Regions from separate parts of the Stenotrophomonas sp. Steno-Z4 genome, predicted to be linked through region 4. Evidence: predicted binding sites of a transcription regulator. Region 4 holds the regulator's gene; each other region holds the start of a gene.

Region 1 (4,456 bases), on a different contig from region 4:
GGCCTGGAGGCCAGCCTGGAAAGCCTGTCGGGCAAGGCGCACAGCCTGGCCAACGGCATGACCTTCGACAACCTCGACATGAATCGCCGCGCCTTGTCGACGCGCTTCGATGCGGTGTCCGCCGCACCGCGCCTGCGCGGCGCCTGGCAGAGTGCATTGGGCGAGGCCGGGCAGGGCAGCTTCGCCGGCAGCGGCTTCCAGACCCAGGGCTGGATGATGGGCCAGGACATGGCGCTGGGCAGCAACGGCGTGATGGGCTTTGCCTTTGGCGAAACGCGCAGCAACAGCAGCCGCGAGTGGGGCGGCGACAGCGGTCGTGACCGCCAGTCGCAGGCCCAGCTGTACGCGGGTTGGAACAGTGGTGCGGCCTACACCCTGGCGCAGCTGGGCGCCGGCCAGTTCACCCGCGAGATCGACCGCCAGCTGTTGCTGGGCGCGGGGCAGTACGGGGTCAATGCCCGTTACGGCGGCAATTTCAGCACCGCCAGCGTGGAATCGGGCTACCGCTTCGGCGGCGCCGGGGCATCGTTGACCCCGTACCTCGGCGCGGATTACGCGCGCCTGGACAGCGACAGCTTCAGCGAAGACGGCGGCTTCGGTTTTGGCCTGCGTGCGGACAGCCGCGCGTCAAGCCGCAGCCAGGCGCTGGCCGGCCTGCGCGCGGAAACGCGCCTGCGTGGCTGGTCGCTGCGCGGTTATGCCGAATGGCAGCAGACCCTGTCCAGCGATGGCCTGGCATTCGATGCCAGCTTCGTTGGCGTGGATGCCTGGGCGCCGGTGGCCGGCCTGCAGCCGGCGCGCTCCGGCGGCCTGTTCGGCCTGTCGGTGCAGTCCTGGCTGACGCGCAACTCGCAGCTCTCGTTCGGCTACGACCAGCGCTTCGGCCCGCGAGGCGACCTCAGCCAGGTCGCGCTGCGGTACTCCGCCGCGTTCTGATCCAGGCGCGACAGGCAACAAAAAAGGGCGCGAGTTGATCGCGCCCTTTTTTTTCATCTGCCCGCTGGAATCAGCCGCCGCGCAGCGTGCCCAGTCGCGGGCGCGCACGTCCCAGCGGCATCTTCAGCTTGCCGATCGACTGGATGCGGGTTTCGGCGATGCGGTCGGCGGCGCGCTGCGGCGCAATGCCTTCCTGCTGGGACAGCGCGAAGATGCGGCCCAGGTTGTGGTAGATGCTGCGGATCAGGCGCATCGCGCGTTCGCGGTTGTAGCCGTCGATTTCCAGCGACACATTCATCACCCCGCCCGCATTCACCGCATAGTCCGGGGCATACAGGATGCCGCGGGCATGCAGCTCATCGCCGATCTCGGGCGTGGAGAGCTGGTTGTTGGCGGTGCCGCAGACGATCTTGCACTTCAGGCGCGGCAGGGTCTGCGCATTGATCGCCCCTTCCAGCGCGCACGGCGCGAACACATCGGCGTTGACGTCGTAGATGTCATCGGGCTTGACCGCCTCGGCGCCGTACTCGGTCACCGCGCGCTCCACCAGCGCAGGGTCCAGATCGGTGACGAACAGCTTGGCGCCGCGATCCCGCAGCAGCTTCACCAGTTCCATGCCGATATGGCCCAGGCCCTGCACCGCGATGCTGACCTTGCCCACTTCCTCGTGGCCGAGCTTGTGCTGCATGGCCGCCATCAGCGCCTGCAGCGCGCCGTAGGCGGTGAACGGGGCCGGGTCGCCCGAGCCGCCGTGTACCTGGTGCACGCCGGTGACGTACTCGCTTTCCAGGTAGATGTTTTCCATGTCATTGACGTCGGTACCGACGTCCTCGGCGGTGATGTAGCGCCCGCCGAGCGAATCCACGTAGCGGCCGAACGCGCGGAACAGCACCTCGGTCTTGTCCTTGCGCGGGTCGCCGATGATCACCGCTTTGCCACCCCCGACATTCAAGCCCGCCAGCGCGTTCTTGTAGGTCATCGTGCGGCTGAGCCGCAGCGCGTCGGCCAGCGCGTCGTCCGTGCTGGCGTAGGGGCGCATGCGCACACCGCCCAGCGCCGGACCCAGCGTGGTGTTGTGGATGGCGATGATGGCCCTCAGACCGGCATCGCGGCTGTGGCAGAACACCACCTGTTCATGGCCGGACGTTTCGAGGGTTTCAAATAACATGGCGACTCCGATGCTGCGAACGACGGCAAACGCCGGCGAACGCACCAGCAAAAGGTGGGTGTAAAACAAAAAAAGCGACGTCGTCGGTTGGTCAGGACGGGTCGCGCGGCGCCATTCTAGTGCATTCCGCCGGACGGTGTTGTCAGGGCCGGGTGACCATTGCCCGCTAAAGTTGCCCCGTTCCGGGCCGATGCCGTGGCAACGGTGCGCAGTACCGGCAAGCCAGGACGGATCACGTGGGTGCAGTGGCGACAATTCGGGTGCGGTGCCGCACCGGCAGGGGCGCGGCCCGATGATGGTGATCCTGGCGGGGGCCGGCGTGCTGGTCGTGGCATTTCTGGGGTGGGGCTGGTATCGCCGCCCGGCGGAGGCGGGACCGGCGCCGGGTAGTACCGGCGGCCGGGCCCGTACGCAGCCGCAGCCGCCGACCCCGCCTCAGCCCTGCAGTGGCGATGCGGACCAGGTGCTGCAGGCCGGCCTGCACGCACTGGCGTTGCAGCCGGGTAGCGGCAGCGCGCCGGCCACCGTCGCGCAGGACGCGGCCCTGCTGGCGGCGGTGGCGGCAGCGCTGGAGGCGCAGGACTGGTCGGCCCGGCACCTGCCGCGCCGGCCGCAGCTGCTGCCGCAGCTGATCCAGACCGTGAACGACAGCGACGCCTCGGCGCGCAGCATGGCCTCGATCATCAGCCAGGATGCGGTGCTGACCGGCAACCTGCTGCGCATCGCCAACAGCCCGGTCTACCGGCTGCAGGCCAAGCCGGTAGACAGCCTGCAGCGCGCGGTCACGCTGGTCGGTACCGAGGGCATCCGCCAGATCATCAGCGCGGTGCTGGTGCAACCGGTGATGCAACTGCACAGCGACGCCTTTCCGCAGTTCGGAACCGTGGTCTGGGAGCACGCGCTGCTGGCCTCGCGGGCCGCAGCCGATCACGCCCGCCTGGTGACCCATGAAGACGGTTTCGCCGCGCAGTGGATGGGGCTGACCCAAGGCCTTGGCGCGGCCCTGGTGATGCGACACCTGCTGGACGTTGCCCGTGAACAGGCTGTGCTGCCGTCACCGCAGCTGGCCGGCACCCTGCTGGATGCCTGGACCCTGCCGGTAGCCAGCCGCATCGCGGCGGCCTGGGAACTGCCGCCCTCGGTGCACCAGGCGCTGCTGCGCGACGCCGATGCGACAGGCGGTGGGCTGGCGGCCAGCCTGCACTTCGCGCGTGCCGGGGCATCGGCCAGCCTGCTGTGCCGGCATGGCCGGATCAGCCAGGCCCAGGCGCTGGCGCTGCTGGAGCAGCTGCATGACACCCCGGCGCATGCATTGCAGTGGATCTGGCGCCGCCTGCATGGTCGCGCGGTGGAAACGCTGGAGGCGGACGAGTCGGCCGACGCGTAGCGCCACGCCCCGCGTGGCTGCTCCTAAAGTTGGGATTCCAAGGGCAACCAGCTGATGGCGCGGGCGCTGGCGCGCTGCCAGAACGAGGTGTCCGGCTCTCGATCCAGCAATTGCGGGGGCTGTTCGGCCCGATCCAGCCAACGCACCTGGTCATCGGCACCCAGCGTCACCCAATAGCTCTGCTTCGGATCGGCCAGGCGCAGGTATTCCGCGCGCAACTGCGCGGCCAGTTCCCGATCATCAAACAGCACCCCCATCTCCGTGTTGAGGTAGGCAGAACGCGGGTCCAGGTTGAACGAGCCGACGAAGCCACGCTGGTCATCGATCATGAAGGCCTTGGTATGCAGGCTGGCGCCGCTGCTGCCGAACAGGCCGCCGCTGCCGCCACCCGCGCCGCGCGATCGCAGTTCGTACAGGTGCACGCCATCGCGCAGCAGCGGTGCGCGGTAATGCATGTAGCCGCTGTGCACGGCCGCCACGTCATTGGCGGCCAGTGAGTTGGTGACCACGCCCACGTAGGCGCCGCGCCGCACCATCGCGGCCATCCCGCGCGTGCCTTCCTCGCCCGGCACGAAGTAGGGCGAGATCAACAGCGCCTTGTGGCGGGTGGTCTCAAGTTCGCGCACCAGCCGGGTGACCAGCCAGTTGGCGGGGTCGTCGCGGCGGTGCTTCATCGCCGGATCGGACACGATCTCCACGCCCGGCGACCAGTGCAGGTCTACCGCATCGGTGTAGAACGAACGCGCTGCCGGCGAACGCTCGACGCGCTCAAGATAGGGTCGGGCGGCCGCCAGCTTGGCCTCGTGTGCCGATTCAAGCATCAGCAGGCGCAGCTGGGCCGGGGTGTGGAAGGCGAGGGCGGCCACGGGGACCGCCGCGTCGCTGTTCCAGTACGCATCGAAGATCGTATTGGCCTGCTGCACCGCCTTGCCGGCCACGATCAGGTCCAGGTCGCGGAAGTTCAC
Region 2 (4,456 bases), on a different contig from region 4:
GTCATCACGGAACAGGAGCACGCCTTCGTTGATGCGCTCGAACAGCGCGAGCAGAACCGGCTGCGGCGGCAGCGGTGCGGTGACAAAAGTGGTGGGCGCGGTCACGGTCACATCGGGGCAGTCGAAACAGGTGCCCACTATATCCGTGTTGGCGCCTAGGCGACCGCCAGCGGCCTGCGCGTATGCAGGGTGTTGGCCTGGCCCTTGGCGTCGTACGCCGAGGAGGCTTCGCTGCGGCCCAGCTGGCGCAGTGCCCAGTTGACCTCGCGGCGGCGGCGCGCCAGCAGCACGCCGTTGGCGCGGTTGCGCTCGGCCAGCTCCTGCAGGCGTTCGTTCTGCCCCACCGGCAACACCTGCTCCAGCGCACGCAGCGCATCGAGCTTGGCGCTGGTGGCGCGGATCAGGGACTGGACGTCATGCTCCACCAAGGCCTGGCGTTCGACGTCCAAGGCATCGCTGAGGCGCTGCAATGGCTCGCTCATGGCCAGCTTCATTTCTGCAGCTGCTGGTCCAGCTCAAGCATGCGCGAGGCGATCGCGTCCGGATTGATCTTGTAGGTGCCGTTCTGCAGCGACTCGCGCACGGCCTGCACGCGGCCGGCATCGATCGCCGGGGCGGTGCTCAGTTCGCGCTGCAGCGCCTGCAGGCTGGTGGCCTCGCCGGTCAGCTTCAGGCTGTCGGCCGCTTCCACCGGCCGCGCCGGGGCATCGGTGCTCACGCTGGGCTTGTTACCCGGCGCAATGCTGCGCAGATGGGCGGTCGCCTGCAGGTTGCCGTCGATTTTCTGGCTCATGGGTTGTCCTGGGAGTTACGGTTCACAAGGGATAACGGCACGGGGGCCGGCATCTTTAGGAGATTTTGCGTGCTGGAGTGGTCAGCGCGTCACAAAAACGTCGCCGCTGGCCGCCACCGTGCCCTGGACCACCTTGCGTGACGACAGATTTTCCACGGATACGCGTTCATTTTCACCTGCATCGGCCAGAGCCTTCCCCGCCACCCGGACCTCGACCCCGCCAAAACGGGAGACCAGGGCGACGCTGTCGCCGCGCCGGATGAGACGCTGGGCGACCAGGTCGTTGGCCGACAGCAGGCTGCCGGCACTCAACGTACGCCGCGCCACCCGCCCCACCGCCACGGCCGGGTCGGCCAGGGCGGCACCGGCAATGCGGGCTACGTCTCGCTGTGCCGTGGTGATATCGGCCACCCCCAGCGTTTCTCCAGCGGCAATGCCCCGATTGAGGATCAGCACGGTCTGGTTGCGGCGCACCTTCACCGGTACGAACAGGCGCCAGCCGCCCGCGTCGGGGCAGCTGACCTCCACGGTGCTGGTGCCGGTGGGCTGGGCGCGCAGGTCCTGGCCGCAGGCCGGCAGGCGCAGCGCCGAATCCAGGGTGGTGTCGCCTTCGCTGCCCGCCGGCAACGTGGACAGCGCGGCGGCGCGGATGCTGTCCACCGGCTGCCAGCCGCCAGCGGCCTGGGCGTGCGGGGACGCACCTACCAACGCGATCAGCGCGACAACTATAGGAAGGATACGCATGGCGGCTCCGGGGCAAGGCACATGCGCAGCACCCTGCAAGGACCGTGCCGTTCATTCACGGCGCGCGGCGCTCAAGTGATTGCCAATGCCGCCGATACATCCCCCATGTCACATGACCTGCTCAACCGCATCGACCAGCGCACGCGCCTGGCGGGCCACAACCGCCTGGCCCTGCTGCTGTTCCGCCTTGGCGGACGTCAGCTTTTTGGCGTCAACGTGTTCAAGGTGCAGGAAGTCCTGCGCCGGCCGGACCTGTTCCAGGTACCCGGGCTGCCCAGCCAGTTCGCCGGCGTGGCCGACGTGCGCGGCCGCTCGGTACCGGTGCTGGACCTGGGCCTGGCGATCGGCCACCCCGAGCGCGAGCCGGACGCCGACAAGTCGCCGGGCTACCTGGTGGTGACCGAATTCAACCGCTCGATCCAGGGCTTCCTGGTCAGCGGCGTGGAGCGCATCGTCAACATCGCGGTCGAAGACATCCACCCGCCGCCGGAGCTGGGCGCCGAATCGAGCTACCTGACCGCCGTCACCCGCTTCCAGGGTGAGCTGATCCAGGTGATCGACGTGGAAAGCGTGCTGGCCGACATCGCCCAGGTGCGTGGCGAGGCCGTGCTGGACCCCTCGATGGCGCTGCCGGCCGACGCCCCGCAGCTGCAGGTGCTGGTGGTGGACGACTCGCGGGTTGCCCGCCAGCAGATCCGCAGCGTGCTGGACCAGCTGGGCGTGGGCGCCACCCTGCTCTCGGACGGCAAGCAGGCGCTGGACCACCTGCTGCAGATCCACGCCGCCGGCGAAAACCCGGCCGAGCGTTACGCCATGGTCATTTCGGACATCGAAATGCCGGCCATGGACGGCTACACCCTGACGACGGAAATCCGTCGCCATCCGGGCCTGGCCGGCCTGTACGTGCTGCTTCACACCTCCCTCTCGGGCGTATTCAACAACGCCATGGTCGAGCGGGTCGGCGCCAACGCCTTCGTGGCCAAGTATTCCCCACACGAACTGGCCGATTTCGTGCTGGATCGCCTGCGCAAGGTCGCCCTGGCGGCCTGACCGGCCGTTGACCTCGGTTGATTGATCCGGCCCCCAATGGGCCCGTATGAATTCGTAGCCCCGGCCGTTGGCCGGGCACCGCGCGCAGCGCGGCCCAAGGGTCCGGAGCCTGACAGGCTGTCGGTCGCGACCGTACGTCCGGGTGTGCAACCAGAACGAAACCGTGTATCAGGCGACATGAACGCCTGACGGGCGGCTTCGGAACCTCTAAACGCCGGGATGTTGGCCGCGATCGATAACCCGCCGGCTTCGGACGCTTGGGCCGCGCTGCGCGCGGTTTCCGGCCAACGGCCGGGGCTACGAATTCATACGGGCCCATTGGGATCCCGGTCAATCAACCAAGGCCTTCGGTTCGGCGCGGTTGCCCGTTCTGGCACGGCCCTTGCAGCCTCCCCCACATCGTCCCGTGGGAGAGCGCCATGCCCAACCTGATTTCCGACTATCTGGGTGTCCATGCCCAGGCCATGCCGTTGCGCGAGCAGCGGATGAAGCTGATTGCCAGCAACCTGAGCAATGCCGATACCCCCGGGTACAAGGCCCAGGACCTGGACTTCGATGCCGCCCTGCGCAATGCCCAGGGTGCCGACAGCAACGGGCTCATGCGGACCACCAATGAGCAGCACTTCAGCATCGGCGGTGGGCTCAACCCGTTCCAGATCACCAAGGAAGGCGTGCAGCCGAGCATCGACGGCAACACCGTCGATCCCGATGCCGAGCGCGCCGCCTATGGCCGCGCCGCGCTGGAATATCGCGCCTCGCTGAGCTTCGTCGAATCCAAGGTGCGCTCCATGCTCACCGCGATCACGGGGCAATAAGCCATGAGCAACCTGCCCATCTTCGATATCGCCGGCTCCGCGCTGCAGGCCCAGTCCGTGCGCATGAGCACGCTGGCCTCCAACCTGTCCAACGCCGACACCGTCGCCGGCTCGGCCGATGCCGTGTACAAGCCGCTCGAGCCGATCTTCCAGTCGGTCACCAGCCGCACCGACCCGAACATCACCACCGTCCAGGTCAAGGAAATCAGCCAGAGCAACGCCGCGCCGATCAAGCGCTACGAGCCCGGCCACCCGCTGGCCGATGGCGATGGCTACATCTACCAGCCCGATGTCGACCCCGTCGCCCAGATGGTCAACCTGATCTCGACCTCGCGCAACTACCAGGCCGGCGTGGAGATGCTCACCACCGCCAAGGAACTGGCGCTGGCCACCCTGACCATGGGTCGCTGACCCTTCTTATTGCAGGACATACCGTCATGAGCAGCACCAGCGGCGTCGGCAACACCGACATCTACAGCGCCTTGGGCCTGAACGCACCCAACAGCAGCACCACCAAGAAGAAGGACACCCTGGACCAGGCCGACTTCCTGCGCCTGATGACCGAGCAGCTGCAGCACCAGGATCCGCTCAAGCCCATGGACAACACCCAGATGGTGGCGCAGATGGCGCAGCTGTCGCAGGTGCAGGGCATCAATGACCTCAACAGCACCGTCCAGGGCTTCCAGGAATCGATGGCCGGCGACCAGGTGCTGCGCGGCGCGGCGCTGGTCGGCCATGACGTGCTGGTGCCCTCCACCAAGTGGCAGCTGGAAACCGAAGGCGATACCAGCGGCATGGTCGCTGCGCCCGGCGCCGGCTACGTCACCGTGGACATCACCGACGCCAACGGCGTGAAGGTGACCCAGCTCAGCGTGGAAGCCAAGGAAGCCGGCGAAGTGACCTTCAACTGGGATGGCAAGGATGCCAACGGCAACCGCATGGCCGCCGGCAGCTACACCATCGCCGCCACCCACACCGACAGCGCCGGCACCCAGACCAAGATCAACACCTACGTCGAAGCACCGGTGGAAAGCGTCACCGTCGGCTCGGACGG
Region 3 (4,456 bases), on a different contig from region 4:
AGTCCATCGATATGCGCGGCCTGGTCCAGCAGCAGCTGCTCGGCCACGTCGATGCACAGGAAGCGCGCAGGCACCCGGGTGAAGCCATGCACCTCGATCCGTGGCGCCAGCCAGGAGACCTCGGCCTCGCCCACGTGCTGGCCGTCCACCTCGGTCTGGCTTCCCGGCAGCGCCAGGTAGGCCGCAAAACGCGAAGCGAGCGGTGCGCCGCGGTACACCACGGGGGCGCCGTCCATGCCGTGCAGCAATATCACGTCACCAAGGTCGAGCAGATTCAACACCCACGCGCCATCACCCCGCCCGGTAACCCGTATATGGCTGTCGATTCCCTTGACTGAATTTGAATATGCCTCGAAGTCCGGGAAAATCAGGGAGGGCATTATTTTCTGGATCGATTTAGATAACAGGGAGTAGATCGATCAATCGATCTTCGCACGCGCCGCACTGCGGAACCGCGCCTACTCTACGGCACGTGAACAGGCAGGTGCACGGCTATTGGTCATGGTTTATTTCGTCTGATTTGGCGAACTTTACGTAGCGATCCTGAAACTGCGCCAGTAAGAATGAGCCCGCCTCGCGATGGGGTGCCTGGACGGTGGGGACTGTCCAGCACCCTGTTGCCGGGCCTGGAAAACGGCCCCGCCCGTAAACTGCGTAGTTTCTTCCCGACATAATCCCGGCACCCACCATCCGGGGTGCCTTGGCGTGGTTCCACGACGCTGGCAGCCACCACGAAAAACGGCCGGACCCCAAGGATCCGGCCGTTGGCAGGGCGCCGCGTTTCAGACCCGCCGCAGTACCGGCTGTGCGCCCTGGCGCAGCGCCGTGGCCACCGCCGCATCCACCCGGAACGCCGCCACGGTCTGCAGCAGCTGGCTGGCCTGCTCTTCCATGCTGCGCGCCGCGGCGGAGGCCTCCTCGACCAGCGCGGCGTTCTGCTGGGTGCCCTCGTCGATCTGGTCGACCGCCCGGTTCATCTGGGTGATCCCCTCGCTCTGCTGGCGGGTGGCCGTGCTGATCTCGGTCATCAGGTCGCTGACCCGCCGCACGTTGACCACGATCTCGTCCATGGTGTGCCCGGCGCTCTCGACCTGGCTGGTGCCGGTACCGACCTTGTCCACCGAGTCGGTGATCAGCTGCTTGATCTCCTTGGCCGCGCCGGCCGAACGCTGCGACAGCGAGCGGATTTCCGCCGCGACGACCGCGAATCCCCGCCCGTGTTCGCCCGCGCGGGCCGCTTCCACCGCCGCGTTCAACGCCAGGATGTTGGTCTGGAAGGCAATGCCATCGATCACGCCGATGATGTCGACGATGCGGCGCGAGGACTCGTTGATCAGCGCCATGGTCGACACCACCTCGTGCACCACCTGCCCGCCCTGCGCCGCCACGCCCACCGCGCCACTGGCCAGTTCGCTGGCCTGGCGGGCATTGTCGGCGGTGCGCCGCACGGTATCGGCCAGGTCCTTCATGGATACCGCGGTTTCTTCCAGCGACGCGGCCTGCTGCTCGGTGCGCTGGGACAGGTCGGCGTTGCCGACCGCGATTTCGCTGGCGCCGAGGGCAATGGTGTCGGCGGCAAACTTGATCTGCCCGATGATGCCGGCCATCGCTTCGACCAGCGCGTTGATGCCGCAGCACAGTTCGGCGATGGGGCCGGTCTTGTCATCGACGGCGATGTGCCCGGTAAGGTCGCCCCCCTGCGCGGCGGCCACCACCTCGCGGGTCTGCGCCACCGCCTGCTGCATGGCCTGGCTGTCGCGGACCTGGGCGGTGATGTCGGTGGCGTACTTGACCACCTTGAGCGGGCGGCCGTCCACGTCCAGCACGGGGTTGTAGGACGCCTGGATCCAGATGTCACGTCCGCCCTTGCCGACGCGCCGGTACTGGCCGGCGTCGTACTCGCCCCGCCCCATCTTCTCCCAGAACGCGCGGTACTCGTCGCTGCCGCGGTAGTCGGCGGCGACGAACATGGCATGGTGTTGGCCGCGCACTTCCTCCAGCGTATAGCCGGTAGTGGCCAGGAAATTCTCGTTGGCGCCGAGGATGCGGCCATCGAGGCTGAACTCGATCACCGCCTGCGACTTGTTGATGGCCGCGAGCTGGCCGGCGAAATCGGCCGCCTGCATCATCTGGGCAGTGATGTCGGTGGCGAACTTGACGACCTTGTACGGGCGCCCGTTCGGGTCCAGCACCGGGTTGTACGAGGCCTGGATCCAGATCTCGCGCCCGCCCTTGCCGAAACGGCGGTACTGGCCGGCGTCGTACTCGCCGCGGCCGAGCCGCGCCCAGAACTCGCGATACGCCGGCGTGGCGACCTGGGCCGGGTCGACGAACAGGGCATGGTGCTTCCCGCGCACCTCGTCCAGCGAGTAGCCGAGCGCCTGCAGGAAGTTGGCATTGGCGGTCAGGATGGTGCCGTCGAGCGCGAACTCGATCACCGCCTGGACCCGGTGCAGCGCGGCGACCTGCGCTTCCAGCTCGGCCTGGTGCTGTGCGGCCTGCCGGGCGTCGTCGCGCAGCGCGCGGCGAGCGCTGAACAGCGCGGCGAACGGGCGCCAGCGCGAAGCGGGGGCGGAAGCCGTGTCCGCTCCCGACAGGGGCAACTGCATGCTTGAGCTGAACATTTCCATATCCTCGATGTCCGATCAGCTGATGGGGATGCGACGCGGGTGCTGTGCGGCGCGGAATCACGTTGGCTTCGGGACCTGCGAAGACGTCTGCGGGGTGGGGCCGATTGCGAGGAAGGTATCGACCCTCGGCCATCAAGCTTGAGGTATCGGGCACGGTACTGGGACGTCAACCCTGAGCAGGTTCAGCCTGGGCCGCCTTCGCTGCTCTCGCCATCGAGTTCGGCGTCACCTACGTCCAGGGGGTCGGGGCCACCGTGCACGGGCGCCTCGACCTGAACGTTGTTCTTGCCCAGCGCCTTGGCCCGGTAGCACTGGGCGTCCGCTGCGGCGACCGCCGCATCCACGCTCATGTGGCCACCGATCGCGGCGATGCCGATGCTGGTGCCGACCACCAGGCGTCCCGCGCCCCATGGCACGCTGAGCGTGCGCACCGATTCCAGCAGGTCACTGGCGATGCGCCGCGCGCGCCGGAGCGAGCAGCCAGCCAGGATCACCGCGAATTCATCGCCGCCCAGCCGTGCCACGATGTCCGAATCGCGCACGCCATGCCGGAGCACGGTGGCGACCGCCCACAGCATGGCGTCTCCCGCCAGGTGGCCGTGGCTGTCATTGATCGGCTTGAAGTTGTCCAGGTCGATGAACATCAGCGAGGCCGACTGCCCGGTGCGGGCCACCCGGGTGATGGCCTCCTGCAGGTGCGCTTCGAAGCCGCGCCGGTTGCTCAGCTCGGTCAATGGGTCCACCTCGGCCAGGTGCCGGGCTTCGCGCTGGCGGGCACGCTGCTGGGTGACGTCACGAATCACCCACACCGCGCCACTCACCTGCCCGTCCTCGCCCTGCAGCCAGGCCCGGGTCAGGTCCACCGGCAGCAGTTGGGCCCCCACCGACAGCAGCAGGTCCGAATGCAGGTCCACCGCATTGCTTTCCGCGTCCAGCAGCACGGCCAGGTCCAGCGGCGAGCGCGGGGCGTACTCGGTGGTCAGCTCCATCACGTCCTGGACCTGGCTGCCGGTGACCGGCGCCGCGCCCTCGCCGGCGAGCGCGCGGGTGGCGGCCGCATTGGCGTACTGGATGTGCCCCGCCATATCCAGGGTAAGCACCATGTCCGCGACCGCATCGAGCGTCACCCGGGTGCGGTGCTCCGATTCGCGCAGCTGCTGGCCGCTGGAGCGCTGCACGGTGACGTCCTGGATCTGCGAGACGAAATGCAGTGGCTCGCCGTGCGGCGCACGCACCAGCGATACCGACAGCCGGCCCCAGACCACGTTGCCGCCCTTGCCCAGGTACCGCTTCTCCATGTGGTAGTGGTCGCGGCGACCGGCCAGCAGGTCACCCACCAGGGCCAGGTCGGCATGCAGGTCGTCGGGATGGGTCAGGGTCTGGAAATCAATCTCCAGCAGCTCGGCGCGCGTGTAGCCGAGAATGCCGCACAGCGCGTCGTTGACGTCCAGCCAGCGCCCTTCCAGCGACACCAGTGCCATGCCGAGCGCGGCCGATGAGAACGCACCGGCGAATTTCTCCGCCGCCAGATGGGCCTGCTCGCGCACTTCCAGCAGCGGGGTGATGTCCACCGCCATGCCGACGTAGCCCATGCGCTGGCCGCTGCCCGAATCCAGCGGACTGATCGACAGCCGCACCTGCCGGTGCTCGCCGTCCTTGCGCACGAAGGTCCACTGGTGCGACCAGGTGCCCTGCGCGGCGTGTGCGGTAAGCGCTTCGAACACCGTCGGCAGGCGCCCCTCGGCATCGGCCAGGGGCCGCAGGTAATCCTGCATTTCATGGATCTCATGGAACAGGCCCGGATTGACCTGGCCGATCACTTCTTC
Region 4 (4,456 bases):
CTTCAGGTTGCGGGCCACGTCGCGGGCGACCTTGGGGAAGCGTGAGAACACCTTGCCCACCGGCTGCATGCGGGTGCGCATCACCGCCGACTGCAGGCGCGCGGTGGCGATATCCAGCGTGGACACGGCGCGGTCCAGTTCTTCGTCGTGCAGGCGCGCACGCAGGGTCTTGAGCCGGTTGCGCGACAGCACCAGTTCGCCGATCAGGTTGACGATGGCATCCAGGCGCTTGGTATCCACGCGCACGGTGTGTTCGGCTTCGGCCACCGGCTTGTTGGCGGCCGGCTTGGCCGGGGCCGGAGCGGCGACCGGGCGCGGTGCGATGGCCGGGGCGGGTGCCGCTGCGGCCACGCTCTGCGCGCCGGGAGCGGCGCCGCCATGCAGCTGGTCGAGCAGCGCTTCGAATTCGTCTTCGCCGATCAGGCCATCGTCGTTCTTTTTCGCCACGGCAGTGGGAGCCGCGCCGCCGTGCAGGGTATCCAGCAGGGCTTCGAATTCATCGTCGGTGATCAGGTCGCCGCTGGAGGCGGCCGCCGTCGCGGCCGGTGCCGGCGTGGCCGGTCCGTTGACGTCGAACTGCGCGATCAGTTCCGGCGGGGCATAGCCCGGCTCGGTGCCGGCGGCCACCGAATCCAGCATCGACTGCAGGTAATCCAGCGACTGCTGGCCGGCGTCGAAATGGTGGGCCTGCAGCACGGCCTGGCCCGAGCGGGCCATGCCAAGGGTTTCTTCGGCGGCGTGGCACAGCTCGACCATGGCCTGGATGCCCAGGAAGCCGGCACCGCCCTTGAGCGTGTGGAACCCGCGGAACACCGCGTTGAGCTGGTCGCTGTCCTGGGGCGACTGCTCCAGCGACACCAGCTGTTCGCCGAGGCGATCCAGTATCTCCTGGGCCTCGAGGATGAAGTCTGCAGCAATGTCGTCTGGAACAGCACTCATGGTTTCAAAGCCCCAAATCGGAAAGCAGGTCGTCGGCGTCGACCTGTGACACCTGATGGCGGTCCAGGCCGCTCACGGCCGGACCGGCCAGCCCGTTGTCGCGCTTGTGCGCGCTGTCGTCCGGCGGCGGCAGGCCGAGCGCGCCGAAGCCTTCGTGCACGCGGCGCACGATGCCCACCACGCGGCGGATGATCTGCCCGGTGAGATCCTGGTAGCTCTGGGTGAGCGCGATCTCGGTGAGGTTGTGGCGGATGCGGTCCAGCTGCTGGTCCTGGTCCGGGCTCAACCCGTTGGCACGCAGCTGCTCGGTGAGCGCGCGGCATTCCTCGGCCAGGTCCAGGGTGCGGTGGGTGGCCTGTTCGGTCATCGCCACCACGTGGTCCAGGCGCGCGCAGGCATCGTCCAGCTCGCCGGCTTCGCTGGGCAGGGTGGGCAGTTCGCCCAGCGCCTGGCCCAGTTCGCGGGCAAGCCGGTTCAGCCCGGCCATCATCGGCTGGGTGCGCAGCGCGGCCAGGGCGTCGATTTCCCGGCGCCAGCCCGCTTCGTCGCCGCTTTCCAGCGCAGCCAGGGCATCCTGCAGGCGCTGCACCAGCGCCGATTTGTCGCGAAGGGTTTCCATCACGCGCTGGCCGCCAGGCGCTCGAAGATCTTGCCGAGCTTTTCTTCCAGGGTCTGGGCGGTGAACGGCTTGATGATGTAGCCGTTCACGCCGGACTGGGCGGCTTCAATGATCTGCTCGCGCTTGGCTTCGGCGGTGACCATCAGCACCGGCAGGGTCTTGAGCTTGGCGTCGGCGCGGATCGCCTTGAGCAGGTCGATACCGGTCATGACCGGCATGTTCCAGTCGGTGACCACGAAATCGAACGACTGGCTCTGCAGCAGGGCCAGCGCGGCATGCCCGTCCTCGGCTTCGGCCGTATTGGTGAAGCCCAGATCGCCCAGCAGGTTCTTGACGATACGACGCATGGTCGAGAAGTCGTCGACGATCAGGATACGCATGTTCTTGTTCAAAGCACTTTCCTCGGTATCAAGTGTTCTCGAGGCCGGCGTCGGCCGCCTCGAAGATCTTCAGTCGGCCACGCAGGCGCAGCACTGCCTGGCCATGGATCTGGCAGACGCGCGACTCGCTGACGCCGAGCACCGCGCCGATCTCTTTCAGGTTCAGCTCCTGCTCGTAGTACAGCGACAGCACCAGCTGTTCGCGTTCGGGCAGCAGGCCGATCGCATTGCCCAGTTCGCGGCCGAACTCGCCGCGCTCCAGCACCTGCTGCGGGGTCGGGCCGCCCTGGGCGACGGTATCCAGCTCGCCCTGGTCTTCGATCCGCGATTCCAGGCTCAGCACCTGGCCACGCGCGGCGTCTTCCATCAGGCGCAGGTAGTCGGGCAGCGGCATGTCCATCGCGGCGGCCACTTCGGTGGCGCTGGCGGCGCGGCCGGTGGTCTGCTCCAGCCGGCGGATGGTGGACGCGGCGTCGCGGGCACGGCGGTGCACCGAACGCGGCACCCAGTCGCCGCGGCGGATCTCGTCGATCATCGAGCCGCGGATGCGGATCGAGGCGTAGGTTTCGAACGAGGCGCCCTGGTCGGCGTCGTAGCTGCGCGAGGCCTCGATCAGGCCCATCATCCCGGCCTGGATCAGGTCGTCGACTTCAACGCTGGCCGGCAGGCGTGCGGCCAGGTGGTGGGCGATGCGCCGGACCAGGTCCGAGTGCTGGGCAATGCACTCGTTGGCAGCGGCGCGCTGCACCTCTTTGTATTGTGCGGCGCCTTTCATGCGGTCACCCCGCGTTGCTTGAGGATGCGTTCCAGGAAGAATTCAACGCCGCCGCGCGGCTCGGTCGGGGCCTGCCAGCGGGCGGTGCGCCGGGCGATCTCGGCGATCGCCTGCGCCGACGGGCTGGACGGGTAGGCCTTCACCACCGGCTGCTGGCGCTGCACCGACAGGCGCAACCAGTCGTCCTGCGGCACGCAGCCCAGGTAGTTCAGCGAGACATCGGCCAGGAACTTGTCGCAGACCCGGCTCAGCTTTTCGTAGAGCACGCGGCCTTCGTTCGGATCACGCACCATGTTGGCGACCACCTGGATGCGGTCCACGCCACGTTCGCGCGAGAGCACCTTGATCAGCGCATAGGCGTCGGTGATCGAGGCCGGTTCGTCGCAGACCACCACCACGGTGTCCTGGGCGGCCTGGCAGAAGGTGAGCACCCCGTCGGTGATGCCGGCGGCGGTGTCGACCACCATGAAGTCCAGATCGCGTTCCAGTTCGGAGAACACGTTGACCAGGCCCACGTGTTCGGCCGGCTGCAGTTCGGCCATGTGGCGGCGGCCGGACGCGGCCGGCACCACCAGCACGCCACCCGGGCCTTCCAGGATCACTTCATCCAGCGTGCAGCGCCCGGCGACCAGGTCGGCCAGGGTCAGCTTGGGCTGCAGGCCCAGGATCACATCGATGTTGGCCAGGCCCAGGTCGGCATCCAGCAGCAGCGTGCGCTTGCCCATGTCGGCCAGCGCCACGGCCAGGTTGGCCGACACGTTGGTCTTGCCCACGCCGCCCTTGCCGCCGGTGACGGCGATGGTGCGGACCGGGCCCAGCGGCTGGCTGCGGGTGGCCGACAACGGGAAGGTCCTGGTCAGGTTTTCATACTCACGCGACGGCATGGTTCAACTCCGGGTTGCAGGGCATATCGGCCGCGCGGCGCAAATCTTCAAGGCGAAGTACAAGATTGGCTGCACTGGCCCGGTGCAGGTCTTCGGGAACGTCCTGGCCATCGGTGACCCAGGTGATCGGCAGGCGGTGGTCGACGGCCACCGACAGGGCGGTACCGAAGCGGCCGGTCTCGTCCAGCTTGCTCAGCACCACGCCCTGCGGGTTGGCGCCGCTGAAGCGGCGGACCACCTCGTCCATGTCGCCGAAGCTGGTGTTGGCCGGGAGCACCAGCAGGGTGCGGATCTGCGGGGCGGCGCGCAGCCACTGCAGCTGGGCGGCCAGGGCGCGGTCACGCGGGCCCAGGCCGGCGGTGTCGATCAGCACCAGCTTGTAGTCCTTCAGGCGCTCCAGCAGCTGGGCCAGGTCGCTGCCACTGTTGGCTTCATGCACCGCGATGCCGAGCTGGCGGCCGAAGCCATACAGCTGTTCGCGGGCGCCGATGCGGGCGGTATCGGTGGTGACCAGGGCCACGTCGCGGGCGGCGTGGGCTTCGGCGAAGCGCGAGGCCAGCTTGGCGATGGTGGTGGTCTTGCCGGCACCGGTGGGGCCGACCAGGGCGATCACGCCGCCGGCTTCCAGCGGGTCGACCGGGGCGATCGGCAGCTTCTTGGAAAGCAGCCCCAGCATCAGGCCACGGCCACGGTGGGCTTCGGTGTCCAGCGGGATCTGCAGGGCCACGTCGCGGCAGATGCCGGCGTCGAAGCCGTATTCGTCCATCAGGTCCAGCGCGGCGGCACGCACCGCCGAGCCGCGCAGGCGCTCGTCGGTGAAGCGGTTCATTTCGCGCTCGATGACGGTGCGCATGCCGGC

The links. The regulator FliA, encoded in region 4, starts transcription of late flagellar genes. The targets are predictions, from matches to a motif close to TAAAGTTTNNCNNNCNNNGGCCGATAA.
Region 1: a site for FliA is predicted at 2,272-2,298, ahead of AC06E7_RS01450 (HDOD domain-containing protein). Genes of this name have one in related genera too.
Region 2: a site for FliA is predicted at 1,609-1,635, ahead of AC06E7_RS10865 (chemotaxis protein). Genes of this name have one in related genera too.
Region 3: a site for FliA is predicted at 2,746-2,772, ahead of AC06E7_RS17000 (methyl-accepting chemotaxis protein). Genes of this name have one in related genera too.

What each region holds. Positions count from the first base shown of each region.
Region 1 is NZ_JBWJPC010000001.1:300,085-304,540, reverse strand. It holds gene AC06E7_RS01460 (S8 family serine peptidase) at 1-936, shown strand, start outside; gene AC06E7_RS01455 (Glu/Leu/Phe/Val dehydrogenase dimerization domain-containing protein) at 1,007-2,104, opposite strand; gene AC06E7_RS01450 (HDOD domain-containing protein) at 2,397-3,491, shown strand; gene AC06E7_RS01445 (phospholipase D family protein) at 3,515-4,456, opposite strand, start outside.
Region 2 is NZ_JBWJPC010000004.1:10,986-15,441, reverse strand. It holds gene AC06E7_RS10885 (ATP-binding protein) at 1-111, opposite strand, end outside; gene AC06E7_RS10880 (flagellar protein FlgN) at 156-488, opposite strand; gene flgM (flagellar biosynthesis anti-sigma factor FlgM) at 491-793, opposite strand; gene flgA (flagellar basal body P-ring formation chaperone FlgA) at 875-1,537, opposite strand; gene AC06E7_RS10865 (chemotaxis protein) at 1,643-2,587, shown strand; gene flgB (flagellar basal body rod protein FlgB) at 3,007-3,402, shown strand; gene flgC (flagellar basal body rod protein FlgC) at 3,406-3,813, shown strand; gene AC06E7_RS10850 (flagellar hook assembly protein FlgD) at 3,840-4,456, shown strand, end outside.
Region 3 is NZ_JBWJPC010000008.1:46,604-51,059, forward strand. It holds gene AC06E7_RS16995 (AraC family transcriptional regulator) at 1-236, opposite strand, end outside; gene AC06E7_RS17000 (methyl-accepting chemotaxis protein) at 783-2,624, opposite strand; gene AC06E7_RS17005 (PAS domain S-box protein) at 2,813-4,456, opposite strand, start outside.
Region 4 is NZ_JBWJPC010000007.1:209,253-213,708, forward strand. It holds gene AC06E7_RS16580 (chemotaxis protein CheA) at 1-939, opposite strand, end outside; gene AC06E7_RS16585 (protein phosphatase CheZ) at 944-1,558, opposite strand; gene cheY (chemotaxis response regulator CheY) at 1,558-1,950, opposite strand; gene AC06E7_RS16595 (RNA polymerase sigma factor FliA) at 1,967-2,713, opposite strand; gene AC06E7_RS16600 (MinD/ParA family ATP-binding protein) at 2,710-3,597, opposite strand; gene AC06E7_RS16605 (AAA family ATPase) at 3,584-4,456, opposite strand, start outside.